4 regions of the Paenibacillus sp. IHB B 3415 genome follow, and region 4 is predicted to be linked to each of the others. Evidence: riboswitches for the same ligand, from Rfam matches in the RefSeq annotation. Region 4 holds a riboswitch; each other region holds the start of a gene.
The links. Region 4 has a riboswitch for cyclic di-GMP ahead of QW71_RS19555 (PA14 domain-containing protein). Riboswitches for the same ligand answer to the same signal wherever they lie in the genome.

Region 1: it holds a riboswitch for cyclic di-GMP, as region 4 does, so the genes downstream of both, QW71_RS18575 (thiamine pyrophosphate-binding protein) here and QW71_RS19555 (PA14 domain-containing protein) in region 4, are expected to answer to the same signal.
Region 2: it holds a riboswitch for cyclic di-GMP, as region 4 does, so the genes downstream of both, QW71_RS24030 (flagellar assembly protein A) here and QW71_RS19555 (PA14 domain-containing protein) in region 4, are expected to answer to the same signal.
Region 3: it holds a riboswitch for cyclic di-GMP, as region 4 does, so the genes downstream of both, QW71_RS39440 (choice-of-anchor A family protein) here and QW71_RS19555 (PA14 domain-containing protein) in region 4, are expected to answer to the same signal.

Annotation. Positions count from the first base shown of each region.
Region 1 covers NZ_JUEI01000041.1:54,904-62,342, reverse strand. Annotated here, with positions in the region: gene serA (phosphoglycerate dehydrogenase) at 1-249, shown strand, start outside; gene QW71_RS18590 (SDR family NAD(P)-dependent oxidoreductase) at 378-1,229, opposite strand; gene QW71_RS18585 (YafY family protein) at 1,446-2,405, shown strand; gene QW71_RS18580 (methyl-accepting chemotaxis protein) at 2,529-3,779, shown strand; cyclic di-GMP riboswitch class I at 4,284-4,380, shown strand; gene QW71_RS18575 (thiamine pyrophosphate-binding protein) at 4,529-6,142, shown strand; gene QW71_RS18570 (carboxymuconolactone decarboxylase family protein) at 6,194-6,556, shown strand; gene QW71_RS18565 (hypothetical protein) at 6,757-7,107, shown strand; gene QW71_RS18560 (3-oxoacyl-[acyl-carrier-protein] synthase III C-terminal domain-containing protein) at 7,209-7,439, shown strand, end outside.
Region 2 covers NZ_JUEI01000059.1:87,608-95,046, forward strand. Annotated here, with positions in the region: gene QW71_RS24015 (aldo/keto reductase) at 1-628, opposite strand, end outside; gene QW71_RS24020 (LysR family transcriptional regulator) at 634-1,569, opposite strand; gene QW71_RS24025 (DMT family transporter) at 1,666-2,583, shown strand; gene QW71_RS24030 (flagellar assembly protein A) at 2,673-4,298, opposite strand; cyclic di-GMP riboswitch class I at 4,401-4,494, opposite strand; gene QW71_RS24035 (hypothetical protein) at 4,873-5,262, shown strand; gene QW71_RS24040 (aromatic acid exporter family protein) at 5,299-6,399, opposite strand; gene QW71_RS24045 (ABC transporter ATP-binding protein) at 6,694-7,439, shown strand, end outside.
Region 3 covers NZ_JUEI01000122.1:36,872-44,310, reverse strand. Annotated here, with positions in the region: partial or broken gene QW71_RS40235 (LPXTG cell wall anchor domain-containing protein) at 1-823, shown strand, start outside; cyclic di-GMP riboswitch class I at 1,328-1,417, shown strand; gene QW71_RS39440 (choice-of-anchor A family protein) at 1,500-3,392, shown strand; gene QW71_RS33825 (alpha/beta hydrolase) at 3,636-4,601, shown strand; gene QW71_RS33820 (HD domain-containing phosphohydrolase) at 5,144-6,658, shown strand; gene QW71_RS33815 (NusG domain II-containing protein) at 6,865-7,254, shown strand; gene QW71_RS33810 (Gx transporter family protein) at 7,238-7,439, shown strand, end outside.
Region 4 covers NZ_JUEI01000043.1:127,657-135,095, reverse strand. Annotated here, with positions in the region: gene QW71_RS19560 (sugar phosphate nucleotidyltransferase) at 109-1,482, shown strand; cyclic di-GMP riboswitch class I at 1,619-1,699, shown strand; gene QW71_RS19555 (PA14 domain-containing protein) at 1,713-4,094, shown strand; gene QW71_RS19545 (glycosyl hydrolase) at 4,306-5,820, shown strand; gene QW71_RS19540 (discoidin domain-containing protein) at 6,041-7,439, shown strand, end outside.

The DNA of each region.
Region 1 (7,439 bases), on a different contig from region 4:
GTAGATATCGCTCCGGAAGGTCATCAGATCGTCATTTCCCATAACGATAAGCCGGGTATCATCGGACTCGTCGGTACACTGCTCGGCCAGAACGACGTCAACATCGCCTCCATGCAGGTTGGCCGTAAAATTGTCGGCGGAGCTGCGATTATGCTGCTGACTGCTGACAAGGCTGTTCCGCAGGATGTACTGGTCAAGCTCGCCGGATTGCCGGAGATCAATACTGCGGAAGAGATCACTCTGCTGTAACTGAAGAACGCGGGCTTATATTCTTGGAATACCTGAGTTCAATATAAGCGCACCAAAAAACACTCTTGAGGAATGCCGGCCCGTGCCGGCATTTCAAAAGAGTGTTTTTGCATCCTCCGGCTTACGGGCTACTCCGGAATGTTAAATACCGGGACCCGCCGCCCGTCTGTGTCTGTATACCCATATTTCTCCGCCAGACTCCCCACCTGCTGGGGTCTGCCTGTCAGCTGCATCACCTCAGGATCAGCAGCGAGCGCCACGGCAGCCCGGCCGATGTACGCTGTAGACTCACTGGCCTGCAGCTCCTCTACCTCCTGCCAGTGCTCTTCATCCGTCTTCATGCTCTCCAGCACCAGTTCTGTACGCATCCAGCCAGGCGATAAGGGAATCACAGCGATCCCATCCGCAGCCAGCTCAAGGGACAATCCGTAGGCCATGCGCACAAGCGCATTTTTGGACAGATCATAATAGAAGTTCCCTACATATTTATACTGGTCCCAGAAGGTGGTATGAATGATTAGCTTCCCGGTTCCAGCACCTGCACCTTCACTGCGCAACAGCGGAATAGCATAATAGTTAGTCATGAGCTGCGCCCTGACTCCGGCATTAAACATATGGTCCCAATGAGCGGCCGGGAGCTCCCAGAAGGGCTTGTTCTCAATCGGAAGATTATTGCCTCCCCAGACATTATTGACCAGAATATCAAGCTTGCCCTGCTCCGCGGCAATCTGCCGGATCACAGCTTCCGTCTCCGCGTCATTGGTGTGGTCACAGCGGATATACGCGCCTTCTCCGCCGAAGCTGTGAATCTCACTGAGTACACCGGCAAGTGTCCGTTCGCCCCCTTCCTGCATTGAACCGGCGTTTCTTCCCGTAAAATACACATACGCTCCTGCCCGGGCCAGCTCCAGGGCAATGCCTCTGCCCGCTCCCCTGCTCCCGCCTGTAACTAATGCAACTTTCCCCTGTAAATCTGTCATTATATCCGCTCCTCTCAGCTTTCATCAGATGATCATGAAGTTATCTAGAAGCTATCTTGCACCAACCGGCTCTCTTTATTAATATTAACTCTTATATATGACATCAACTGACATATATATATGATAAACTTAAAATATGTTCTGCTTAAGCGGAAACGGCTTTGCCGTTCTTGAATAATCGGGAAAAATTTCATTATAACCAGGAGGCCTTCATCCATGAGAGCAGACCGTTTATTATCCATTCTGCTGCTGCTGCAAAGCCGCGGTAAAATAAGCTCCCGCGAGCTGGCACAAACGCTGGAGGTTTCCGAACGGACCATCTTCCGGGATATGGAGTCACTGAGCATCTCCGGCATTCCCGTGCTGGCAGAACGCGGCCGTGAGGGAGGCTGGAGGCTGGCTGAGGGTTACCGGACCTCCCTGACAGGTATGAACCCCAAAGAGATTGGTGCACTGCTGCTGCCGGCAGACCCGGCAATTCTGCAGGCACTGGGGATTCAGGAGGAGTTCTCTTCCGCTGTCCGTAAGCTGCAGGCTGCTGGTGCAAGACAGCCCGCTGCTGCCTTCAGTCTTCTTAATGAGCGTATTCATATTGATGGCGCGGGCTGGCATCCGTCGGGTGAAACCTATCCCAGTCTAACTGCATTACAGGAGGCTATATGGGAAGACCGTAAAGTGAAAATCAGTTACATGCGCGGGGAGGAGAGATCAGAGCGGCTGATTTCACCCTTTGGACTCGTAGCTAAACGTGGTGTCTGGTATACCGTGGCCGAAACAGGCGGTGAAATGCGGACCTACCGGGTATCCAGAATAAGTAGTGCTGAAGTCACGGATGAATATTTTAGCAGACCTCAAGATTTCAATCTGGCGCAATACTGGGAAGCTTCTACCATGGCATTCAAATCTGCATTGCCCCGCTATCCTGCCAAGCTGCTCGTGAAGGACAATATAATGAAGGATCTTAAACAAGAACGTTATGTTTCCGTACTATTCCAGGAGCATTCAGCCTCACCCGGCTGGCACTCAGTCGAAGCCGAATTCAATACGCCGGAGTCTGCCTGCCGGATCATCTTATCCCTAAGCCCGGGCATTAGAGTTACCGCTCCGGCGGAGCTTGCAGACAATGTTGCCGCCACTCTGCGGGAAGCGGCTGCATTATATGAAGACAATGTGTAAACATACTTTTTTGGAGCAGCCCGGAAAGAAGTTTTATGTCAGTTCTTACAATAGACCGATTACGCTTTAATCCCCTATAATATTACAATGCACAATATTTATTTCTAGGGGGAACTATAGTCTATGGACTGGATGAACAAGCTGCCGTTAAAACAAAGAATCGTTGCCGGATGTTACCTGGTTGCCGCTTTATTCGCTGTCCCTGTGTTAATTACGCTCATTGCAATGGGAAAGGTGATTATCGGTATTATTCTAATTGCGGTATTGGCTGCACTGACCTACCCGCTTGCGCGCTTCATTGAGAGAACGCTTACATCTTCATTTGAGGATATCTCCAATGTGACGCATACGATCGCCAAAGGCGACTTCACCAGCCGTGCAGACGAGAACGGATCAATGGGCGACATCAGCCGCTCCTTCAACACTATGATCGATAAATTGAAGAAGATCTTAACCGACGTTTCACAGCTTACCCGCCAGGTTATGGATGCCAGCCGGGGTATTGAGGACAAGAACCAGAACCTGAAGATCGTAATGGCACAAGTAGCCTCCTCTTCCAACGAACTTGCCCTGGGTGCGAATGAAATCTCGGTGGATATTGCCGACATGACGGAATCGATCAAAGATATCGAAACCAAAGTCTCCAATTATACGAACTCTACCAAGGAAATGAATAAACGCTCTACCCATACGCTGGAGCTGGTTGAAAAGGGACGCCAGTCCGTGGACACTCAAGCCGAAGGCATGCGGAAGAATATCCAGGCTACACAAAAAGTAGCAGATACGATCGAAGCGCTCTCACAGAATGCCCGCGGAATTACCATGATTACCAAGACCATCACGGAAATTGCCGAACAGACCAATCTTTTGTCGCTTAACGCCTCGATTGAAGCTGCACGCGCAGGCGAGCACGGACGCGGTTTCGCAGTTGTAGCCCAGGAGGTGCGCAAGCTTGCCGAAGAATCAACCGCCTCCACCAAGGAAGTATTCGGGCTGGTCCGCAGCATCGAGGCCGATATCAAGCAGGCTATCGATAACATCGCTATTAATGAAGAGGTTGTTCAGGTGCAGAACGAGATGATTACGGAAACCGCACATATTTTCGCGCAGATCGTACATAGTGTCCAATACATAACCGAGCAGATCTCCTCCTTCTCCGCAGAGAGTGATCTGATGCTGGAGAGTGCGCTCAAGATCTCCGGGGCGATCGAGAATATCTCGGCTATTACCCAGGAGACGGCAGCAGGTACCGAGGAGGTATCCGCAGCGATGAACGAACAAATTCATGCCCTGCAGTCCGTAGCGGAAGAGACCGAGAAAATGACACAATCTGTCTTCCAGCTGCAAAAAACAATCCATATTTTCAAATTCTAGCAGCAGCCCAAAGAGACCTTTTCCGCAGAGCAGTCTGCGGGAATGGTCTCTTTTTGGCATGAAAAAAGAAGATTGTAATGTAATATTCACAAAGTGTTAAAATAGTGCATAACCCTAAAAAAACGCCTTTGCACTTCTTTACTGCTAATTCTTTATTACTAATAAACTAACATTATTTTAAATTTCAATTACCCATTTCTTAAGACCTATTCCCGGGTTCTCCCAGCCTATAATTCTAATACATATGAATGGTTTCATGAGGTTCCTCTAATGTTATGAGGCTTATGGCTTATGCTGATTAAATTCTGCTCTTTTTCTGCATTTGCATTATAAGACTTTGGTCTTCCAGACGCATCCATTTTCAAAAGTTTGAATATCTAATATTTCATCTCCTATTACATCTGAATATTCGCCAAATTTCGCGTTTTGCTGCAAAGGGCTTATTGACAAAAGGCGAGCGAGGAATATATTGTAAAGGAAAATTATCCTTCGCTGTATTGATAACAACATATGAGGCAAAATTCACCGAAAGGGAATGACGCAAAGCCATGGATCTACAGTCTCACTTATCCGGTGAGATCATGACAGCCAGGTTGCTGAAAAACTATGAACGTCCGGGAATCCGCGTTCAGTAATAGTGATTCGTGCAACAGGCCTGTGCTCCTATTTCGAGTACAGGTTTTCTATTGCTAGCATACAATCAAAAAACAACTTGTGGGGTGGATGTTCTGAAGACAGTTGCAGATTATATGGCGGAAGCATTACGCGATCTTGGGGTAACACATTCTTTTGGTATTATTGGCAAGTCCATTTGTCCTATAGCTCTCAAACTTGTTGACTGTGGCATTGAGTTTATTCCCGGCCGGCATGAGTCCAGCTCCGGCTTCGCAGCAGGCGGCTATGCACTGAAAACAGGCAGTCTCGGGGTAGCCTTCGGCACCTCCGGTCCAGGCGGAACGAACCTGCTAACCGCAGCAGCACACGCCAAAGCCAACAATCTCCCGGTGCTCTTCATTACCGGTCATCAATCCATTAAAGAGCTGGGGATTCCCCAGTGTCAGGATTCCACATCCTATCTCGCCGATTTGGCGGACATGTTCAGACCGGCCACTCTTTTCAGCAAGCTAGTTGAACGCGGCGACCATTTCGGTACGATTTTCAATCATGCCCTGTCTATCGCCCTTGGTGACAAGAAAGGACCTGTTCATTTATGTATTCCGTTTGATGTTCAGACCGAGCGCCTTGAAGAATGCCGGATTGTCCTTCCGCAGCGGGAAAGGCTCGTCAGCTACGCCAACTACGAACGGGTCATTTCAGCGATCAATGCTTCCAGCAGACCTCTGATCATTGCGGGTAAAGGGGTTAACCGCTCCGGTGCGCACAAGGAACTGGTTCAATTGGCCGAGACCTTCAACATACCTGTAGTAACCTCTCCCGGTGGTAAAGGAGCCATTGCTGCGGATCACCCGCTCTATCACGGTCCTGTGGGCGTTGGCGGATGTACGCACGGGGATGAGATGTTGAACAACAGTGATCTGTTTATCGTGCTTGGTTCGCGTCTGAGCGATATGACCATATGCAATCTTAAGAGGGAGAATCATCCGGAACAGCTGATCCAGTTTGATGTGGATCCAACCTTTGTCGGTAAAATATTGACTTCCCGTACCCTTTCCGTCGGCGGCGATTTGCGTGACAACTTGGAGCTGTATCTCAGCAAGATTGATCCGTCCACCATAACCAGACGTGAAATAGAGATCTCCAATCACTATACTGAAGAACTGCCTGTGCTGTCCAAGCTCTCGCTGGCTTCGGTAATGAGCACGATGAGCGATTTGATTCCATACAACAGCAGCGTGTTTGTTGATGACGGCAGCCACGGCTTCAATGCGGTCAAATGGTTCAACGTGAAGAAACCGGGGAGCTTTGTATTTGATGCCTACTTCGCCTGCATGGGGAATTCAATCGGCATGGCCATCGGTGCCAAGGCTGCTTCGCCGGAAGAGACGGTCTTCTGCATTACCGGTGACGGCTGTTTCATGATGCTCGGAACTGAAATTAACACAGCGGTTTGCAAGAATATCCCGGTTATTTTCATTGTTGTGAACAATATGCAGCTGGATATGGCACTTAAGGGTATGGAAAAAACAACCGGCCGTATCGATGGAACGCTTTTCGAAGTCCCTCTGGATGCAGTGAAGTTTGCTGAGTCCCTGGGAGCCACCGGCTTCCGCGCGGAGACGCAAGAGGAGTTTGCGTCTGCAATCAGCCAAGCAGTTGAACTTAACCGCGTAGCCGTTATTGAGCTGTTGACCGACCGTGACGAAGTGCCTCCTACGGCCCACCGTACACTGGATCTCAACTAGGCTGTATCTTACAGATTCTCTAACTTACTATCAGGAGGCAAACAAGTGAATATGAACGTAGACAGCGGACTGGATCATTTCACCAATCTTTCCGGGGACTATGGGGCCAAAGCCCTAGCTCCTATTAAAGAGCATTTTCCCGAATTAGCCGAGTATATCATGGGCAATGCATACGGTGATATTTTTCAGCGGACCACCATCGGTTCTGACTGGAAAGAAATTGCTGTCATCTCTTCTTTGATCACCATGGGACAATTTGAGCAGTTGGGTGTTCACTATGTAATGGCGCTCCGCGTGGGGATGACCGTAGATCAAATCAAAGGTATCCTGCTACACCTGACACCTTGTATCGGCGCACCCAGAGTAATCTCGGCGTTCAATGTTCTGCTGGAGACGCTGGAAGAAATTCGTTAATTAATAGCATAATATTACATCATTCGACTTTTGTATTGCGTATTTAAGAAAGTTCTGGTTATAATGAAGGCAAAATATCCCAAAACCAAGTTTACTTTGTCGAATTTAGTCGTAGGAACGTAGTTTTTCGGGATATTAACATGATGAATCATCAGGTCACTCTGAATAATCATGCAATTAAAATTATGGGAGAGATGAACATGGGACAATTTATTTTGAAGACGGACACTGCGAAGAAAGTAATTAACATCGATCTGGAAGGAACCTTCTCGAACGAGGACGGTCTTAAATCGATACAAGCCTATCAGCAGACCATCAATCCGATCAACCCGTCCGAATATGCACTGGATATCGATTGCCGCAAGCTTAATGTAACCGCTCCTGATGTTGTGCCGTTGCTCGAAGGCTGCTTCATCATGTTCAAGGCAGACGGTTTCCAAAAAGTGAGCCTTACCCTTGAGAATAACCCTATTCTCAAAATGCAGCTGGCGCGTCTGGGCCGCAAAGCAGGACTCGAAAACCTGGAAATCACATCCACGGTACAAGCTTAAGTTAACTTATTTTTAAACCATTATTAGCGGTTTGAAACGCAAGATTCGCTCACGAAACTAAGTGTATGCTTACGGGCTACAAAACTTTTAGGAGGTTTACTATGGCAGGGATTCGCATTAAGGACATTGATATCTATCATCCAAGCAAAAGCATCGGCAATGACTTTTTCATTCAGCACTTCGATGAGAAGGGAATTGATATCCGTGGCCTGCTGGCTGCTCTTGGCCGTGAAAACCGCTACAGTATCGACAGCAAGGATGAGAACTCCCTGACGATGGCTTTTGAAGCCGCAAGCAATGTACTGGACAAGACCGGCCTGACCGGCGCAGAC
Region 2 (7,439 bases), on a different contig from region 4:
TGCCGCCGGCCAGCGGGAAGTACGGGATGATGCCGAGTCCCTGATCCAGACACAGCGGAAGCAGCTCTGCTTCAGGTGTGCGGTCGGCAAGCGAATAGCTGCACTGGATCGAGACATATTTGGCCCAGTTGCGCGCTTCGCTGATGCCCAGCGCCTTCATCAGCTCCCAGGCAGCATAATTGGAGGCCCCGATATAACGCACTTTGCCCGCAGAGATCATATCATCGAGGGTGCGCAGCGTCTCCTCCAGCGGGGTGTAGGGATCGAAGGTGTGAATCTGATACAAATCTACATGATCCGTCTTCAGCCGCCGCAGGCTGCCTTCCAGCTCCTGCATCAGATGGCGGCGGGAAGAGCCGCTGCCGTCTGGCCCGTCATGCTTTGGAAGGCCGGCTTTGGTAGCCAGAACGGCAGCATGGCGTCTGCCCTCAAGCGCGAGTCCAATAATCCTCTCCGACTCGGAGCCGACATAGATGTTGGCGGTATCGATGAAGTTGATTCCCTGATCCATGGCGGCATGAATAATGCGGATCGATGTCTCCTGATCGGCCCGTTTACCGAACGAGTTGGTTCCAAGACCCAGCGCAGATACCTGCAGGCCGCTATTTCCGAGACGCTTATAATGCATCATGATCACTCCTTATCCTTATCATTAACGTTAATTAGGCCGGCTGCGGCCAGAGACGGCGGAGCAGCTTCATTGCCGGAGAACAGCTGCAGTGCAGTATCAATAAATAATTGTACGGCAATAGAAGTCTCCTCCAGGGAATGGACGGCGATATGAATATCGCGGTAAGCATCAGGCGCAAGCTCCCGGACCACGACATTCGGCGGCAGCGACAAGAGAGAGAGCTGGGACATCACGCCGACGGCGAGCCCCTCCTTGATCATATTCAGTGCGGTAATGTAACTGTTGACCTCGTATTTCACATTCAGCCTGCTTCTGGCCCGGTGAAATAAGTCCACAACCGGAGGCTCGTAGCCCGACCGGCAGAGCAGCATAGGCTGAGCTTCCAGATCCTTCACACAAATGATCTGCTTGTGCCGAAGCTCGTGATCCCCGGGCAATACGGCGTAGAGCTTCTCCCGGAACAGCGGCAGGGAGGCGAATTCTTCGACCGGTGGTATCATCAGGCCTGCGTCAATGAACCGTGATGCCAGCCAGTCCTTCACCTCGGCGACCGAACCTTCATACAATCTGATCTCAATTCCGGGGTATTTGGCAGTGATGGCACTGATAATCTTCGGGACAAAATAGGCAGCGGCAACCGGAAAGGCGCCGATGCGGATGAGGCCCTTCTCCAGGCCTTTCTCGGCGGCAATCTCCTGATCAATCTTATCGAGGCCGCTGAGGATTCCGCGGCAGATAACCAGAATCCGCTTGCCGATATCCGTCAGCATCAATCCGCTGCGCCGGTCGCGCAGCAGCAGCTTCACGTCCAGCTCGGCTTCGAGTGCGGAGATGGCCCGGCTGACTGCGGGCTGGGTCATATTCAGCTCAAGACCCGCCTTGGTGAAGCTGCGGCTTTCAGCGATTAAGACAAATAGGCGAATTTGAGTGTTATTCATATCTAATCTGGTATGCCCCTCATGATAATAATTCATTTCAATTATGACTGGATCTATTGTATCATTTGGGAAGAAATCAGAACAAGAGGTGAACTCATGCAGAAGCGGAAGCAAACTATTGGCTTATTAGTGTTCCTGGTTATTGTCTGGGGCATCAACTGGCCGCTCTCCAAAATTGCCTTAACGTATGCCCCGCCCTTGCTGTTCGCCGGAATCCGAACGGTCATTGCCGGTATTATACTAATCATCGCGGCTCTGCCGAAGCGGAAGCAGCTGAATTTGCGGCAGCTCTGGCCCGTCTATCTGGTGTCAGCCTTCCTCAGTATCGTCTTCTACTATGGCTTCCAGACGATTGGCCTGCAGTATGTACCGTCCGGCCTCTTCTCGGCCATTGTATTCCTGCAGCCGGTGCTGCTCGGAATCTTTGCCTGGATCTGGCTGGGCGAGCGGATGTACGGGCTTAAAATCGCCGGCCTCGTAATCGGCTTCCTCGGGGTAGCCTCGTTAAGCCTTGGGGGATTAACCGGAAGTATCTCGCCTATAGGCGTCCTGCTGGCCTTGGCCAGTGCACTCAGCTGGGCGCTGGCTACGGTCTACACCAAACGTAACGCAGCCAGAGTAGATATGCTGTGGATGACCGCGATGCAGATTATGATCGGCGGGGTGATCCTGCTGGCGGCCGGCTCAGCTTCAGAGAGCTGGGCGGATATTACCTGGAGTAGTACTTTTATATTAAATACACTGTTCATCGCGGTCTTCGTGATTGCGCTGGGCTGGATGGTATACTTCAAGCTGATCAATGAAGGAGAGGCCGGCAAGGTAGGCTCGTTCACCTTTCTGATTCCGCTGATTTCCATCGGCTCCAGTGTAGTCTTATTGCATGAACAGATTACGGTGAATCTGGTCATCGGTATGCTGCTGATTGTAAGCAGCATTATTCTGGTGAATGTCAGGCTGGGCCGGAATGCCGGGAGTGTCCTGCAGACCCCGGTACCCGGTCTGGGCAAGGAATAAACAACGGCTGCTCCCTCAGAAGAGGGGCAGCTGCTCCCTCAGAAGAGGGGCAGCCGTTTTTACTTGTCAGGGGTTACATTACAGCAGGCTTAGACCGTTTCTGCGTCCGCGTCCCGCAGGATCAGTTCTCCGCCGGACTCCAGGATACTGTTATGGGAACGGGCGATATTAATGAGGACATGCTCCTCCTGGAGCAGTTCAATGTCTTCACACAGATTACGCAGCAGCCGGGAGAAGCTGTTCAGAACACTGTCAGTGATAAACTCGGTGAACTGCCCCGGATGGGTAAAAACCTCCAGCATCTGCTTGAGCTGATCCGTACCGGGCTGGGAAGCCCCTTCCATGCACAGCAGTGCGGATTTAAGATCGCTGATCAGACACTCTATATGGCTGTACTTATCCTCCAGCAGCAGCATAACCACCAGACCGTATTTCACGGATTGCTGGCGGGATTCTACATTCTTGGCCAGCAGCCGGGCGGCTTCCCGCAGTCCGCCAACTTCAGTCAGCAGCAGACTGGAGAAGCGGTGCAGGCGGTGCTGGTGTACCCCGGCAAGTCCGGTGTGCAGGCTGCAGCCGGTTACTTGACCGCTTATATAGATACTGCCGGTAGCCGTAATTGTAGATTGGCAGACGTTGCCGTAGACATACACATTCCCTAACGCCTCAATACACATAGGGCCTTCAATATCTGAGGGTACAACGATGTCACCTGCAAACATAATCTCACGGGCCGTTGCCGCCATTTCCTTGGTGATGAGGCATAGGGCCGGGAAATCGCAGGTTGTGACGCTGCCGGAGTCTCCGCAGATGCGGGGTCTGCCCGTACGCAGAGCCGCGATCTCCCCGTTTGGAAGCAGCCGTGCATTGTCTCCGGCTGCGAAATAAATATCCTGCGGTGGAGGTGGAGGCAAGATGCCTCCTTCTACGTCAAATCCGGGAAATCCCTCTTCGGGCGGCAACTTGCGGGCAAAGACCTCTCCCTCTCTGGCGAAGGGGGCTCCCGGAAACCGGAGATAATCTAAGGAATCTGCAGCTTCCGCAGTTCGCCCCTCCCGGAGCATTCCATTGCCTGTGAGCGTATGCTCCGGTAGGGATAGCTGCAGCCTTGATTTCTTGCCGGGCAGCGGGGCTCTCCCTTCTGCGATACAGACAGGGAGATATGTAGGGTTGTTCAGTTCGGCGTATAGGGCCGGGATATTCAGATTCCGCAGAATGGAGCGGTTATCCAGCGAAGAGAGAATCTGTTCTATGGTGAGCGTGGACAGCAGCATCGCCCGGTTAGGCTCGGCCCGGACTGCGGCTTCGAAGGAAGCCGGACAATTGACCAGATTCCAGGCGTACTTCTCTGCACGGTACAAGGTGAAATGCACTTTGAGCTTGTCAGGTGAAACTGTAATCTGATACTGTGGCTTCTCGCAAATTTCCCAGGTAATATGATCCGCTGAGGTAACCTCAATAGGCTCTGTAACGGTCTTCCAGTTGATCTTCAGCACTACAGGATGAACAGCAGAGATCCGGGCGGGCTTGCCGCCAGAGAGCGGGGGAGTAATGAAGATCTGATTATTCTGCACAAGGATGATTCCATCCTTATCTCCATTCATCCCGCCGGAAGTCTGGCCCTCCACAGAGAAAGAATCCAGGAATCCGGTACGTTCAAGCATCAAGGATTCCACGAAATCATATCGGGTTGGTTCGATGAATTGCTGCGGCATTAGCTTAACCTCGCTTTTTCGTATAATCAATGGCATTCGTACAGAAAAGAGCATCATAAAGCCTGAGGGATCACCCGGTGACTGATGGCTTACGTGGTCTCTATTGGCAGCCTGGCGACCATAAACGCGGAGTCTCTGCATTCTTAGGCCCATTGCTTTGCGTCCTACCCTTTCAGGAAGTTTGCCTTTAGAAATAGATCAATGATATACACTCAGCATGAGGCGATTTCAATCGACTGTAATCGACAAAAAAGGTCATAACTGGTTCCTGCGCTGCAGGAACTTCTGCAAACAAGCTTAATTCTAGTACTTAAGGAGCTATTTTTCAACTGTATTCTGCCAATTTATCAATAATCTTAAAATGTGCAGCTCTAAGTTGCCTGAAAAACTGGTTTCCCAGCGCTTACAGCTTATGGGAGGACCCCTTCTGACAAAGCCGTTGTTGCTCAACCCGTGCTGCTAATTGAATTATTGTACAAACAATGATATGTTTCAGCCCTATGACTGCCAATAATCCGCTAAAAATCAATGCGTGTAAATTCCAGTTGAACCGAGAGGGCAGAGTGGAAGTGAATTGAAATTCAATGACTTGTCGGTCATTGAATCCTGTGCCCATAGTCAGAGCTCACAGGGCACTTTATTCCTGGAGCATCATATGCTGCTGTTCGTGCCGAAAGGGAATTATACGATCCGTTATGCGGGGCTTGTGCATGTGGTGCAGGAGAATCAAATGGTGCTGCTGCCCAAGTCCATCGCCGTTGAATATGAGAAATCGGGCCAGCCGGATAACGGTTATCTGCTGGAATGTAGGCAGGCAGTGACCATCCTCCGGTACATTTGCCGCTGGGCATTGACACGCTGGCCCGGTACAGTGAGAAGGCGGAGCAGTTCGAGCAGGAGATCAGCACTTGGCATAGTGTTATTACGGGAACAGATCATGAGGATGTATTCTAAAGCTGAATAGGCTTAACCGCACAGAAAAAAAGGGACGCTCCCAAGCTTATAGCTTATGGGAGAGTCCCTTTTGTATGAATCGTATAGCGCGCGCCGGTGCAGCCTTGGCGGGCTGTGCTGCGGCTGAGATTGCCGCATAATCGGCACGTTCGATCTCTTCAAGAATCCGGTTCAGATGCGAGAACACCGCGCCAAGATCACGGAATGCGGCGAGCGGGCATTGGCCCTGCAGCTCAGAGAACCAGGCCAGCTGCACATCACGGGCGCGGCGCAGGCTCTCGGGGAGCGAACGCCCGCATTCCGCATCCGACAGCGTCCGGGTTCCATATAAGGCAATGCAGTCTGCAGTTGCCGTCACGACCTCTGTCATCCAGTCGGCTGCGGCATAATGGGCAGGGAGCAGCGAGAGCTCTTCGGAAATTCCTTTGACGTAGGAATGCACCCTGCTGAGATGGGAGGTTGCCTGTGACAGCGTACCGAGCTCTTTGCGGCACTGGTAATGGGAGAGCGTGAAGTGAAGCTCCTTCTGCAGCTGCTTGCTCTTGCCCAGCAGTTCACCGGAAAGCTTAAGCGCGGTCAGCGCCTGCGTAGCATCCCGTCCGCCGGACGTCAGGCCGGTTAAGGCATCGGACAGTGTCAGGCTGCCCCTCAGTGCCAAGTCTTTGACCTTGACGAACCCCTTGGGCGGAACGATAATCATATTTATGATTAAGGCAATCAGTACACCGATTAAGGTTTCGGCGACTCTCCAGACGATGTACCCATCATGATAGAAGGTGAGCGCCAGGACGGAAGTGACGCCAACCTGTGAAACGGCCTGGATATTAATCCGGCAGGCGGTGGCTACGCCTATGCCGAGCAGCAGCATCAGCAGGATCGAGAGCGCACCAACATCGAAGAAGCGGCCCACAACCAGACTGGCGATTCCGCCTAGCACAATACCGAGCAGCCGGTACACCCCTTTTTCGAGGGAGGCTTTGACGCTGCTCTGGGTGATAAGAATCGCCGCCAGCGGCGCAAAGTACAGATAACGGTCGCCATACAGGCTGTGTACCGCGAGCCAGGATAGTGATGCAGCAAGGGTAACACGTATCATATAAAGGGATAATCCGAACTTCTCAAGGCGGTCTTGTAACCCCTCGTTCATGGTAGTCATCTTCTTTCGCAAATGTAAGAAAAATTTTATGTTTTTCAGCCGTTTTCATTATAGCACCTCAAAACAGGCCCCGCCGGGTCCATTTTTTACGAACTTGTTAAGTTTCTGCAATGCATTTAATAATGTAAGCTATCGCATATATAGGATTATTCCTATATGCTATATATATTGAAGTCTGCCCGACATGGGGAGGAATTGTCGCTTATCCGCGCTGAGCATGCTGTTTCTGGATTGTCTCCCGCAAGAAGCGGGTAAAATAGGTTGTACTACATAAGTTAAGGGAGGTTGTTAGCTATAGCTACCCCGGAAGGCACTATTATTTCATTTGATCAGGTTATTAAGCAATATGACGACGAAGAGGCTGTATTAAAAGGCGTGAGCTTCGAAATTGAACGCGGTAAATTCTATACTCTGCTGGGCCCCTCGGGCTGCGGGAAAACGACCATTCTGCGACTCATCGCCGGCTTCGCCGAGCCGACTGAAGGTTCTATTTATCTGAACGGTAAAATCATCAACCACATTCCCGCCAACGAGCGGCAGGTCAATACGGTATTCCAGGACTATGCGCTGTTTCCGCACCTGAACGTATTCGAGAATGTGGCTTTCGGACTGCGGATTAAGAAGCTTAAGAAGGATGTTATTAATCAAAAGGTGCAGGAAGCGCTGCGCTTCGTCAACCTGGTCGGCTATGACCAGCGGGCCATTAATGAAATGTCCGGAGGACAAAGACAGCGGGTCGCAATTGCACGCGCGATTGTCAACGAGCCGCAGGTTCTGCTGCTGGACGAGCCGTTATCGGCACTGGACCTTAAGCTGCGCACGGAGATGCAGTATATTCTGCGGGAAATGCAGCAGCGGCTGGGCATCACCTTCATTTTCGTTACCCATGACCAGGAAGAAGCGCTGGCAATGTCCGACTGGATCTTCGTCATGAACGGCGGAAAGATTGAGCAGAGCGGTACGCCTAATGATATCTATGATGAACCGATCAACCGGTTCGTGGCGGATTTCATCGGCGAGTCGAATATTGT
Region 3 (7,439 bases), on a different contig from region 4:
AACGGCAGATCCAACACCGACACCAACGGCAGCGCCAACACCAACGCCAACAGCAGAACCAACACCAACACCAACAACAGAGCCTACACCAACGCCAACAGCGGCACCGACACCAACGCCAACGGCTGCACCAACGCCAACGCCAACGGCAGCACCGACACCAACGCCAACAACTGCACCAACACCAACGCCAACGGCTGCACCGACACCAACAGCAGCACCAACACCAACAGCAACACCAACACCAACGCCAACAGCAACACCAACACCAACACCAACACCAACACCAACACCAACACCAACACCAACACCAACACCAACACCAACACCAACACCAACACCAACACCAACACCAACGCCAACACCAACACCAACACCAACATCAACACCAACACCAACACCAACACCAACGGCAACACCAGCACCGACATTACCACCGGCACCAGTGCCATCGTCTGCACCGCCCGTCTTTATTAATGTAGTGCCAACGCCGACTCCAATAATCGGCTATATTGTAAATCCAGATACCATAATTATTGATGATCCGCTGCCTTTGGGCCCTGTGGCAACAGCAACACCTCAGCCGTTAGTAGTAACACCAAGTCCAACCCTAACGCCAACACCAAGCCCAAGCGCAACACCGAGTCCAACGCCGATTGTGACAATCATTGATGAAGAGATTCCGTTAGGTAATGTACCTGCAGATGCCGCGCTCCCGAAGACTGGTGAATCCAGTCCGGCTCCTTATTACTTAGTCGGTTTAGCTCTTGCAGGACTGGGAATATTCCTCGGCAGAAGATCCAGAACAGATAAACGTAAATAAATGCAATCCGTAAGAGCCTTTCCGAAAGGCTGGCGATATCACCGCTAAATTGCGAAAAGGCTGCTTTGGGAGAAGACGTTCTCCTGAAAGCAGCCTTTTTTATATGGGATATACATTTGTTGTTATATTTCCTTGTAAAAGAAAATGTGCTAAGGAGAAAGAGGTGCGTCTTTACGATCATTGGGCCTCGTGTTTATATTAAAATTTGCGATATTAAAATTAGTTCTTTATACATGGTTTCAAAATATCCTTATAGGTGCCATCGAGAGCGATGAGAGGATCAGGATTTAGGTGGAAAAGCAAAAGTTTCTTTAAAAAACCCTTTTATAACAGTGCTTTGGAATGAATCAGCAGATATAATCTATTACCAGATGTTTCAAAGGATTTCATTGACAATCAGCCTTGATAGCGGATAAACTAAAAATAGTTCCAAAGTAACGAATGTCATAGACATTAGTATAAAAGTTTGATTTAGTACATAATTTCACAACCTAATCTTTCACTGACGTATAAACGCAAACCGTTCGAAAGGACGGGACGCAAAGTCCAGGAGTCTAAAGCGCGATGGAGCGCAACGATCGTCCGACTGCCGTAAAGAGAGCAATCCTCTTTCCGGCGGTCTTTTTTTGTTATATAAATGTGGCCTATATCTATATTAACTGTGAGGTGAGCCTGTATGTTCCAATTAAAAAAATTCAAACGTCTTACGGTGTTCGGACTTATAGCAGTTCTGATTGTGGGAAGCGGCGGAATTATTTCACTGGGGAGCATCTCAGTTAAAGCCGAGGGCAACTCTTTGCCGGGCAATGCATCCAAGTATAATGTGTTCATATTGGGAGATGTTGATGTTAAGCATAGTGATATTGAAGGCCGATTAGCTGCCGGCGGAAACGTGAATTTAAATGTTAATTACTCTGTGGGACATAGTCTTACTAGTGAGGAAACGAAGGAAGCCTACTCTCTCATCGCCGGTGGTAATCTGTATTATTCACAGGGAGAAACCGTGGGTGATGTAGTCTATGGGGGGAGTTATAGCGGCAGCGGAGGCCCGCGCGGGGGGACAGGAAGCTTACAACAAAAAATAAATGTTGTGGACTTTTCAGCCGAGTTTAGTGTGCTCCGTGAGAAATCTCAGCAGCTTGCTTCTCAGCCTGTTAACGGGGTTACCACTGCCAATTCCGGTAATTTCTTTTTGGAAGGTACAAATTCGGGTGTTAACATATTTACTGTGGACGGGAGTAAGCTGTCTAGTGCAAATGAGTTGAGAATTAAGATTCCTGATGGCTCAACAGCTATAGTTAATATCTCCGGTACTTCAATAACTATGAAGAATATGGGGACTGGAATTAATGGTAACGGAAATAAGGATAACGCTATGAACGGTAAAGTGTTATATAACTTCAGTCAAGCGACCAGTCTTCATATCGAAGGTATCGGAGTTTTGGGATCTGTGCTGGCTCCATATGCCTCTATTCAATTTAATAATGGTCAAATCAACGGGAATCTGATCGGAGCTTCGCTCTCAGGATCGGGGGAATCCCACCATATTCCTTATAAGGGGCAAGATCCGCCGACGCCAACAGCGACACCGGCAGTGACGCCAATGCCAACGGCAACACCGGCAGCGACGCCGACGCCAACGGCGACACCAGCAGTGACGCCGACACCAACGGCGACACCAGTAGCGACGCCAACGCCAACACCAACGGCAACACCGACAGCGACACCAGCAGCGACGCCAACGGCAACGCCAACAACAACGCCAACAGCGGCACCAACGGCGACGCCGACAACAGCGCCTACGGCAACACCAACAACAGCGCCAACGCCAACAACGGCAACGCCGACAACAGCGCCAACGGCAACGCCGACGCCAACAGCGACACCGACAGTGACGCCGACGCCAACAGCGGCACCAACGGCAACGCCGACGCCAACAGCGACGCCAACGGCAACACCGACAGCGGCACCAACGGAAACGCCAACAACAACACCGACAGTAACGCCGACAGCGACGCCAACAACAGCGCCAACAGCGGCACCAACGGCGACGCCGACAACAGCGCCAACTGCGACACCGGCAGTGACGCCAACAACAGCGCCTACGGCTACACCGACAGCGACGCCAACAACAGTGCCGACCGCGGCACCGACAACAGCGCCTACAGCGGCACCAACAGCAACCAGCACGAGCGTCTTTGTCCCAAGCTTCGTATTTCCGACATCAACGGCTCCGACAGTGATTGGGACTATTGTGACTGATACCGACACTACTATTAATGATGACCCGGTTCCTCTCGGGCCGGCAGCATCACCGGTTGTGACGTTGTTGACAACAGCGCCACAGCCAGTTGTGGAGGTTCCTGCACCTGCACCATCACCTGTAGCAGGACCGGCACCTGAAGAAATCATTATCGATGACGAGATTCCTCTGGGCAGTGTGACTGCAGAGCAAACCCTGCCGCAGACGGGTGAATCAAGTCCTGCACCGTACTATATTACGGGTGTTGCTCTTGCCGGTCTGGGCCTGCTTCTTAGAAGAACCGCCAGAGCGAACAAGCGCAAATAATTATTATTATGCCGCTGTGTTTGGATGAGGGCTGCTGCCGGAGAGAGATTCTCCGGGAAGCAGCCTTTTTGTATACGGGGGCGCATTCTATTCGCAGCTTACACTTGGTTGAAGCAGGCAGCGCCGGACTGACGGCAGTGTTTTTAGTTGAATGGATACCATGCTATACTAGGCTCAAATTATTCATAAGCAAGAATACACATTTCCTCAAAGGGATGGTTACTTACTGAAAGGGTGAACGTTATGTGGAGTATATACCTGCTAGTGGTGATGGTTGTTGTCGCGGGGAGTTTGGCTTATGCCGGATTTTACTTTTATGGAGTGGCTATTAAGCGGGCACCCAAGGAATTCCTGGGCAAGACGCCGGATCTGAAGGTGGACCCGCCGGTAGCCGGGGCTTCGTGGGGGGAAGGGGCGGAATGGGTAGCACGGCAGAACTTCCGGGAAGTGGAGCTGGTCTCGGAAGATGGACTGAAGCTGCGAGGCTATTATCTGGCTTCGGAACGTGCTGCGGGCCGTACCGTAATTATTGCCCACGGATATTCCGGCAAGGCTAAGGATATGGGGGCAACCGCCAAAAACTATTATGACAACCTGGGATATAATGTACTGCTGCCTGACGCCAGAGGTCACGGGAAGAGCGAAGGGGACTACATTGGCTTCGGTTGGCCGGAGCGCCGTGATTATCTGCAGTGGATCGGATTTATTCTGCAGGAGACCGGGCCGGAGGCGCAAATTGTGCTGCATGGCGTATCTATGGGCGGATCGACAGTGCTAATGACCGCCGGTGAACAGCTTCCTCCGCAGGTCAAAGCCATTGTCGCCGATTGCGGCTACACCTCAGTCAAAGCGCAGCTGACTTACCAGCTGTGGCGGATGTATCATCTGCCGGGCTTTCCCTTTGTGCAGATTGCCAGCCTGGTAACGCGGATGAAGGCCGGCTATTATTTCGGTGAAGCGTCAGCGCTGAATCAGGTGCGTAAAGCCCGGGTGCCGATTCTGTTTATCCATGGAGATGCGGATAAGTTTGTGCCTTTTGCGATGATGGATGAGCTGTATGGTGCCTGCAAGAGTCCGAAGGAGAAGCTGGTGGTGCATGGAGCGGGGCATGGTCTTGCCTATGATACGGATAAAAGGGAGTATATCCGCACAGTAGGCGATTTCGTGGAACGTTATATACACAGCCCGGCAGCGGCTGATTGGGTCTAAAAAAAGTCCCCGGAACGTAGACGCGCCCGATATCCGCAAACAGCGGGTATCGCCGATATCCGCAAACAGCGGGTATCGGGCGCTTATTATGTTCCACACATGGGGCCTTTCCCTGCGTCAGGGAAGCAGCACAGCCATGTCTTATCGGTATATGAATCCCCCGCCGTTTGTGAGCGAAACGGGTGTCGTTGTTCCTTGTTATTTCCAGCAGCCGTGTGGCGAGAGAAATCCTTCCAATACGACAAAAGCCCTACCTCTCTTTTGTCCTTGCGGCTCCGTGGCCGCGCCAGTGCGAATCGGAATGCTATGTTCGAATTTAATCTCATAAAAAGGAAAAGTACTGCAAGAAAACGTAAGATTTTGTGTCCAAACTGCCGATAATAAAGACAAGTAATTCACCGGCCTGACATCTTCTTGATGGGGATAATCATACACGAAAACAAATATTATACTATTATAACATGTGATGTATAGAAAAGCAAGCCGATATTGGGCTGAGGCCGGGACGGATGATGGGACAGATGAGATTATACAGAAGATTTTTGAAAAATCAGATCCGGAATTATATGTTCGGCTCAGCTGTAGCGGTGCTGGCAGTAGGAAGTTTGATTCTGCTCTCCTCTCTGGAGATTAGCAGCATTGAATACTTCAGGCTCTTGCTTGTGCTCGTCCTGTCATTCGTGATTATGGCGGTCATGGAGATCGGTGTTTTTATCAATCAGATCAGACCGATACGCACTGCGCTGTATGAAGAGAACCTTACTTTGTCTATGCTGGAAGAGGCGTATCTGCATACACATCAATTGCCGAAGCGCGCGGTTCAGCGGATTATGGGGCCTCACCTTCTGGGCTTGTCCCTCCCGGCTGTCCTGATGACATTCTGGATGATCTACAACGGCTGGATCACTATCCCGTATTTTTATCTGATTCTGGCTATGTGCGGCGCTGTTCTTGTGGCGTGTATGCATGCGCTGATTGAATTTTTTCTGACCTGTACGGCCATTATTCCGCTGATCAAAGAATTCAGGAACCGGGCGCTGGAGCAGTACGGTGTCGACTTTTCTCTGGAAGGTCATGTATTTGTACCTATCCGTCCCAAATTTCTGGTGAGCTGTATGTTGATCGGCACCTTTCCGCTGTTCCTGTTTATCATGGCTACCCATATTCGCCTGAATGGTCATGAGGGTCCTGTAGTTGTGGTGGGGCTTCAAAGTTACTGGGCCTGGGCGAGTATGGTGCTGTTGATCGGCACGCTCTTCTCCTCTATTGCGGCATGGCTGCTGACCAACAGTGTGCAGCACCCTATTAATGAGCTGTATCAGGCAATGAATCATGTGAAAGACGGCAATATGATTCAGGTTCAGGATGAATACTCCGATGAATTCTCTAAGCTTGTAGCGGGGTTTAATATGATGGTCCGGGGGCTGCAGGCCCGGGAGCAACAGAGCCGGCAGCTGCTCGACAGCTACTTCACTACACTGGCTGTGGCGCTGGATGCCCGTGATCCTTACACGGCAGGGCATTCCCTGCGTGTCGCGGAATACTCTGTCATTATCGGCCAGCTGGCCGGACTCACCGGGCAGCAGCTGGACGATCTGCGCAAGACGGCCCTGCTGCATGATATTGGCAAGATTGGGGTGAGGGACAGCATCCTGTTCAAGGAAGAAGCCCTGACCGATGAGGAGTTTGACCAGATCAAGAGCCATTCGGTGCTTGGAGAGAATATTCTGCGGCAGATTGAACCGGTAGAAAAGATGGCACCCTATCTGGGCGGCGTCCGTTCCCATCATGAACGTTATGACGGTAAAGGATATCCGGATGGCCTTGCCGGTACGAATATTCCTTTACATGGCCGGATTATCGCTGTGGCGGATGCCTATGATGCTATGACCTCTAACCGCCCTTACCGCAAAGGGATGGACCACGACCGGGCGCTGGATATTCTGGAGCAGGGAAGGGGCACTCAATGGGACCCGGAATTCGCCGGCTTGTTTCTGTCTTACTTTGAACGGAAGCCGGAACCTATTCAAACAGGCTATCCCGTCAAAACAGGATAAGGATGCGCGTTCTTCCGGTTATCCTTATATTTCTTGCAGAAGCGGATGCCATCCAGTTTATGGAGGGTTCCGCTTCTGCTTTGCGTGCCTATTTTGTGAACTGCCATTGAAATGCGACAATTAACGACTACATTCATTGAAGGATTGCGGGCGGACCGTTATAATTATTAAGTCTGGATTTTAATTAAAAAATAAGGGAGATTTCTATGAAACGCGCAGATGTGCTGCTGATTTCTATCGTTTTGATTGCTGCGCTCGCTTTCCTCGTGCCGAGATGGCTGTCAAATGATGCTGATAAAGGTGGGCCGGGCAAGGAACTTACGGCCAATATAACGGTAGACGGCAAGCTGTTCAAAACAGTAACGCTTACCAAAGAAGAGCAAACCATTGATATCCGTACAGATCGGGGCTATAACATTTTGAAGGTGCATGATTACGGGATTGAGATGTACGATGCGGATTGTCCCGATCAGGTATGTCTCGGCTTTGGATTTATCACGCTGCCCAAGCAGACCATAGTATGCCTTCCGCACCGGGTATTAGTTGAAATTGCAAGTGGTTCGGGGGAGGATGAAGTAGATGCCTATGTCCAGTAGTGAATCGGCTACAGCGCTGAAGCGGACGGTCATTATTGCGATTTTCGCGGCCGTTGCCGTAGTGCTGAGTATTGTCGAGGCTCAGATTCCGCTTGCGGGAATGGGGCTGATGCCCGGAGCCAAGCTGGGGTTCGCCAATATTATGATTTTGACCTGTATTTACTTTTTGCGCGGACGAGATGTAT
Region 4 (7,439 bases):
TTGCAGTGACACTCATAACAGCCAGTCTTTCAGCTTCCGAAACGCAGCCAGCTCCCAATAACAATCCGATATTTTGGCGACATCACATAAACTTAGGAGGGTTCACTTATGAAACTAGTACTTCTATCAGGCGGTTCTGGTAAACGGCTCTGGCCTTTGTCCAATGATTCACGTTCGAAGCAATTTCTGAAAGTACTGGAAAGCCCGGCAGGTGAACCGGAATCCATGGTACAGCGGGTATGGAGACAGCTGCAGGAGACAGGAATGGCGGAATCGTCCTACCTGGCTACCGGCCGCAGCCAGGTAGAGATGATTCAGAGCCAGCTGGGCAGCGGGGTGCCGATTATCGTTGAGCCGGAGCGGCGCGATACCTTCCCTGCCATTGCATTGACAGCAGCTTACCTGTATTCGATCGCCGGTGTTTCACCAAGCGAGACGGTAGCCATCCTGCCCGTCGATCCTTATGTGGAGTCGTCCTTCTTCGATACCGTTCTGCAGCTGGAGAGCACGATGCTGGAGAGCGGCGCCAATCTGGCGCTGATGGGCGTAGTTCCGGAGCATGCCTCCGAGAAATACGGCTATATCATTCCTACCAGCGCCGAAGCGGGAGCGAGCGGGTATCTGCAGGTGAGCCACTTCCAGGAGAAGCCGGACCGCAAGCAGGCTGAGGAGCTAATCAGCCGGAACGCACTCTGGAACTGCGGCGTGTTCGCTTTCCGTCTAGGTTATCTGCTGGATATTCTGCAGCGCAAAGGACTGCCGCTGAACTATGAGGAACTGCAGAAGCAGTATAAACTGCTGGCTTCCATCAGTTTTGATTATGAAGTGGTGGAAAAAGAAGAGAATATCGTGGTTCAGCCTTACGCCGGATTCTGGAAGGATCTGGGCACCTGGAATACGCTGACCGAAGAAATGACCAGCAATCATGTCGGCAAAGGCTTCGTCACTGCTGATTCCGAAGGCACCTGCCTGATCAACGAACTGGACATTCCGATCACCGTGATCGGGGCGAAGGATCTGATTATCGCCGCCAGCCCGGACGGAATTCTGGTTACGCACAAGGCGGAGAGCCCGCGCATTAAGGAAGTGCTGAAATCTTTTGAACAAAGACCGATGTACGAAGAACGCCGCTGGGGCCACTACAAGGTAATTGATTATGTGAAATATGCGGAAGGCAATGAGGTGCTGACGAAGCGGATCTTTATCTCTGAAGGTAAAAATATCAGCTATCAGCTGCATCACAAACGCAGTGAAATCTGGACGATTGTCAGCGGTGAAGCCAGCATTGTGCTCAATGAGAAAATGCATAATGTGAAGGCGGGGGATGTCGTACGGATTCCGGAAGGCACCAAGCATGCGATCCTGGCATTGACAGATATGGAATTTATCGAAGTGCAGACCGGCTCTGAGCTGGTGGAGGAAGATAACATCCGAATCACCCTGGATTGGGAAGATATCGCCTTGCAGCAATTCATTTCGTAGGTCTAATCTATCTATATAACCAATTGTTACAAATCCAAAACAGGTATTAAGAACCAATTATTAAGAAAATTTCATTTTTGCTCTAAATTAAAACTAAATAGGGACGATACTTACGGTAAGAGGGATTAATCCTTCAATACGACAAAGGCAAACCTAATCGAAAGATAGGGACGCAAAGCTATAGGGCCTTCGCAAGAGTGGCAGCCTGGCTACCGAAAGGAAGATGGATTTTGATAACTTACCGTAAGTCTCGTTTGCTGTGCACTGTGCTGTCTCTGGCCCTTTTATTGACTGCAGTACCTCTGGGACTCGGCGGAATGCCTTCATCTGCAGAAGCTGCATCTAGTTCCAAAGCGCCCGTTAATCCGGAGGCTTCAACCGAAGCAGTCAGATTGCTGGATGATCTGTATTCTATCACTGGAAAAGGCATTATTACCGGCCAACATGACTATCTGGAAAGTCCGGACGAATTCAGCAACAAGCTGAAGGGAACCAGCGGACAATATGCTGCTCTTCACGGCTATGAACTGGGCGTAATTAGCGGGCAATCGGAAAGTACAGCAGCGGCGCAGCGCAGAAATGTGGTGAACAGCGCGATCAACTGGTATAAGGGCGGCGGCATTGTAGCCATGACTTTTCATGAGAATCTGCCCGGTACCGCATACCTCTGGTCCAATGTTCAGAAACCGCTGAGCCAGGCGGAATTCAATAAATATATTACTCCGGGTACAACACAGTACACTGCATTGATTGCAGATCTGGACAAAGTGGCAGTTTCACTTAAAAGTCTGCGGGATGCTGGTGTGCCCGTACTATGGAGACCTTACCACGAAATGAACGGTAACTGGTTCTGGTGGGGGAAGAAAAATAACTTTGCTGCGCTTTGGAATATTATGTATGACCGTTTCGTGAACGTTCATAAATTAAACAACCTGCTGTGGGTATGGAACCCCAATGCACCCAATGCCTGGTCTGATCCTTATGCGCTGACCTATCCGGGGGCTGACAAGGTGGATGTACTCGCGGCAGATATATATGAGAACGATTATATGAATAAATACCATGACAGCCTGCTCGCCCTTGCGAATGGCAAACCGATTGCCATTGGCGAGAATGGACAAATGCCAAGCACGGCAAAGCTGCAGCTCTCCCAGAAAAATTGGGTATATATGATGAGCTGGGGAAAAATGCTGTATGAAACCAACACCGATGCTACCATCAAAGGCTTCATGAGCGACAGCTATACTGTGACCCGGGACGATTATAAAGCAGGCACATTTGCGGCGGCTTCACCGCAACCAACAGCAACACCAACGCCGGTACCAACAGCAACACCAACGCCGGTACCAACAGCAACGCCAACGCCGGTACCGACAGCAACGCCAACGCCGGTACCGACAGCAACACCAGCGCCGATACCGACTGCAATGCCGATACCGATACTGACGCCGCCCCCTGCTTCCAATGATACTGTGACGGCCCCCGTCGGCAAGAATGGTCTTCAGGGGGAATACTACAAGAACATGACGCTTTCGGGCACTCCGGTTCTGGTCCGGAATGATGCGCTGCTGAACTTTAACTGGCGCCAGGCAGCGCCGGATGCGAAGCTCGGAGTGGATAGCTTCTCTATCCGCTGGACGGGTCAGATCAAACCGTCTTTCAGTGAAACCTATCAGATTATCACTACATCCGATGACGGTATCCGCGTCTATATTGACGGCACAGCTGTAATCGACAGCTGGACCAAACAGAGTGGTACCGAGCGTACAGGAAGCATAAACCTGCAAGCAGGCCGGCTGTATGATATTAAAGTGGAGTATTACGAGAATGCCGGCGATGCCAATATCCGTCTGATGTGGCAGAGTCCAAGCCAGGCGAAGGCAACTGTCCCTACAAGCGCGTTATTTGTGAACACGGCTGCTTCTTCAGCCAGCAAAGCAGCTTTGGATGCTCCTGCTGTGACTGCAACACCAGTACCAACAGCAACGCCATTACCAGTATCAACACCAACACCGGTGCCAACAGCAACGCCAACAGCGGCACCAACGCCAACAGCGGCACCAACGCCAACAGCGGCACCAGCGGCACCAACGCCAACAGCGGCACCAACGCCGACACTGGCACCAACGCCGGCAGAAGCTCCATCACCGGAGAATCTTACGGCTGAGGCTCCGGCGGCGAACGGGATGGTTGCGGAATATTTCAATAATATGACGTTGTCTGGTGCTCCGGCAGTGGTACGTACCGATGCAGTGCTTGACTTCAACTGGCGTCAAGGCACGCCGGATGCCGCAATTGGCATAGATTTCTTCTCTGTACGCTGGAGCGGTAAGCTCAAGCCGCTATATACTGAGACTTATCAGATTTATACCACTTCAGATGACGGCATCCGCGTACGGATCAATGGTGAGCTTGTGATTGACAGCTGGATGAAGCAGAGCGGGACCGAACGCACAGGAAGCATAAGCCTGACAGCCGGTCAGCTATATGATATACAAGTGGAGTACTACGAGAATCAAGGAGATGCCAGAGCACGCCTGATGTGGGAGAGTCCGAGCCAAGTTAAGGCAACGGTTCCCGCGAGCGCACTGTTTCTCCCTTCCGCTTCCTAGGATCATACCCCCGCAGCTGTATTCATTATTGGCGCTGATACTGGTTAAGACGTTACAATTCTAAATCCTATAAAGTCCAATCTTAATGGCCCTGCTATTAGCAGGGCTACTAAGCTATAGACCATCCGGTTAATTCATTGCAGCCTCTTAACAGAGAACTGCATACCTGCACGCCTAAGGCGGCAGTGAAACCCGGGGAAAGGAGATTATATTGAACACTTACCGTAAGTACAGGCTATATACAACAATTATTCCAATTATCCTTATCCTTTCACTTCTGCCATGGGGGGAGGCGCGCAGTCTTCCCGTAGCACGCCCCGTAAACACTCCTGCCGCTTCCATCAAACCCGTTAATCCCTCCGCTTCCAAGGAAGCTGCTGCACTGCTCAGCTATCTGTCCGATCTCAGCGGCAAGGGCATGATCTCCGGCCAGCATGATTACCTGGAGAGCCCCGATGAATTCAATAATAAGCTTAAGAACGCAAGCGGACAGTACGCCGTTCTGCACGGCTACGAGCTGGGAGCCATCAACAACCAGTCCGAGGAGACCATTGCCAGGCAGCGTCAGGCTGTCGTAGACAGTGCCATTAAGTGGTACAAAGGCGGAGGCATTGTAGCGATGACCTTCCATCAGAATCTGCCGGGAACCTCTCCCGAATGGGCTAATGTGAAAATGAATCTGAGCCAGGACAAATTTGACGCATACGTTACTCCGGGAACTCCGCAGTACAAAGCTCTGATCGCCGAGCTGGATGAGGTAGCCGGGTACTTGGGAGAACTGCGGGATGCCGGAGTTCCGGTTTTATGGCGTCCATATCATGAAATGAACGGCAACTGGTTCTGGTGGGGGCACAAGGATAACTTTGCCCAGCTGTGGGATATAGTGTACGACCGTATGGTGAACACACATAAGCTGAATAACCTGCTATGGGTATGGAACCCGAATGCGCCAAATGAGTGGGCAAAGCCTTACAGTAATTATTATCCGGGTGCCTCCAAGGTGGATGTACTGGCAGCCGATATTTATAACAATGACTTTAAGCAATCCTATTACGAGAACCTTCTGAAGCTGGCTGACGGCAAACCCATCGGTATCGGGGAGAGCGGAGAGCTTCCAGACCCTGTAATATTGTCTCAAACCCAGAGTAAATGGGTATATACGATGACATGGGGGAAAATGCTGCTCGAGAATAATAATCTTCAGAAAATTCAAAGCTTTATGAGCAATAAGTACACCGTATCACGGGATGATTACAAGCTGGCACTGAATGCTCAGATCAACACAATTGTTGCGGTATCGCGCAACGGTCTCAAGGGGCAATATTTCGGCAATACGGAGCTGTCCGGCAAACCGCTGCTTACCCGGAATGATAACAGGATTGACTTCAACTGGCATGGGGATTCACCGGCGCCGGGAATCGGCAAGGACTCTTTTTCCGTACGCTGGACCGGTAAGATCAAGCCAGTCTACAGTGAAAAGTATACTTTTACAGCCTCTTCCGATGACGGCATCCGTGTGTGGATCGGCGGCAAGCTGATCATTGACAGCTGGAAGAAGCAAAGCGGTGTCAGCCGGGAGGGAAGTATAACTCTTACAGCCGCAACTGCCTACGATATAAAAGTGGAGTATTATGAGAATCACGGTGACGCAAGCGTCCGTCTGATGTGGCAAAGCCCGCGCCAGAAGCAGGCGGTGATTCCCCAGAACGCGCTGACTCTTCCTTGAGGAATGAAGCTGGTCATGACGAATGAGGCTCTACGGAAACCGGTACATTACAGCCACCCTGGAAGAAAGTGAGGACAAGGGAATGAGGACTAGACTCAAAACAAAGAGAAATAAACCCATTCATTTACTACTAAAATTTGCAGCATTGATCATCTTGTTTCTGTTGTCCGTTTCTGTCTTCGGAGAGGATGGGACAAATAACGGCGAGGTGGAAGTTGACATGTCGGAATTATCTGCGGCCAAGGATGCGGGTCCCGCAGTTCCGGAGGGGACTGTGCTATGGAAGCTTGGCCAGCATGACGGTTCAGCCGCAGAGTTTGCAGCAGCCGGATCAAACGGGGCCAAGGGGGTATTCAGCGTTGCTTCAACCGCAGCGAAGACGGCGGAGCTTCAGAGTATCCCGTCCGGGCTGCACGGCGCTACCAATCCTGAACTGCGGATTACCTACAAGCTGGATAAGATCCCGGTTAACGGGGTCTTATTTCGTGTCAGCATCCTTGATGCCTATAAATCCGTACCGCAGATGAGCGTATTCTCCAACCGGCAGCTGTCAGGGATTATTCAGATTGCCGGTGTGGACGGTACGGACAGTAAATACGATTTCCGCAAAACCTATGAGCTGTACATTCCCAAAGAACAGCTCATCAGCGGAACCAACGAGCTGACGCTGCGGGCAGCGCGCGGGATCTATTCCTCGGCTGCGGAGGATAAGTACAACTGGTGGACATGGGATAACCTTAGTCTGGAAGCACTGAAAACTTCGGTCAAGGAGCCGATTCACGGGAGTTATACGCTGACCGGAACCATGGTCAACAACAAACAGTTCTATTTTGACGAAGGTGCAGTTACGCATTTGCCTTATATTATGAAATGGCTGGGTTTAGCCTACAGCGGCAACATTATGCGGACCAGCTGTGCCAGCGATGTGGGCAGATCCTGTGAGAATATGGGGGAGTACTACGAGGTCCTGAAGGATTATAATATGCAGGCTGTTGCCCTCTATCTGTACACGGGTGATATCAAGCTCAAGGAAGACGGTTCACTGCCGGATGATGCGGAGAAGAAGCTGACCGATTATTTCAAGCAGTACGGCCAGTATTTCCAGTATTATGAGGTGGATAATGAGCCTGGACTGTTCAACCGTTCCAAAGCAGTCAATCTGGCGATAGCCGACTGGCTGAATAAGAAAGGCAAGACGATCGCACCGCATCTGCAGACGGTGGCCCCGGGCTGGGCATACTGGCCGGGGTACAGCGAAGACTCCTGCGGTAATCAGAAGGGGACGCTCAAGCAGTGCGGAGATCCGGACGGCTGGGAACGGGACCCGGAGCAGCGGAACGAACTGGAGGAAGTAACGGATTTGACCAATGGGCATTCCTATGGTGAATCGTACATTTTCAGCAATGGAGGCAGCTTTACAGAGAACCTGAAGACCTTTGGGGGAGCCGTAGACGGCCTCAGCAAAAAAATGCTCACCACCGAATTCGGCACCTCGGATACTCATGTGGATGCCTATCAATACGGCGCGTCCGAGCGGACTGCGGCAGTGTTTGACCGGATTATGCGGGGGCATATCGGATATGCCGATATGTTTGTGCAGCATGCCGCTTTCTTCAAGA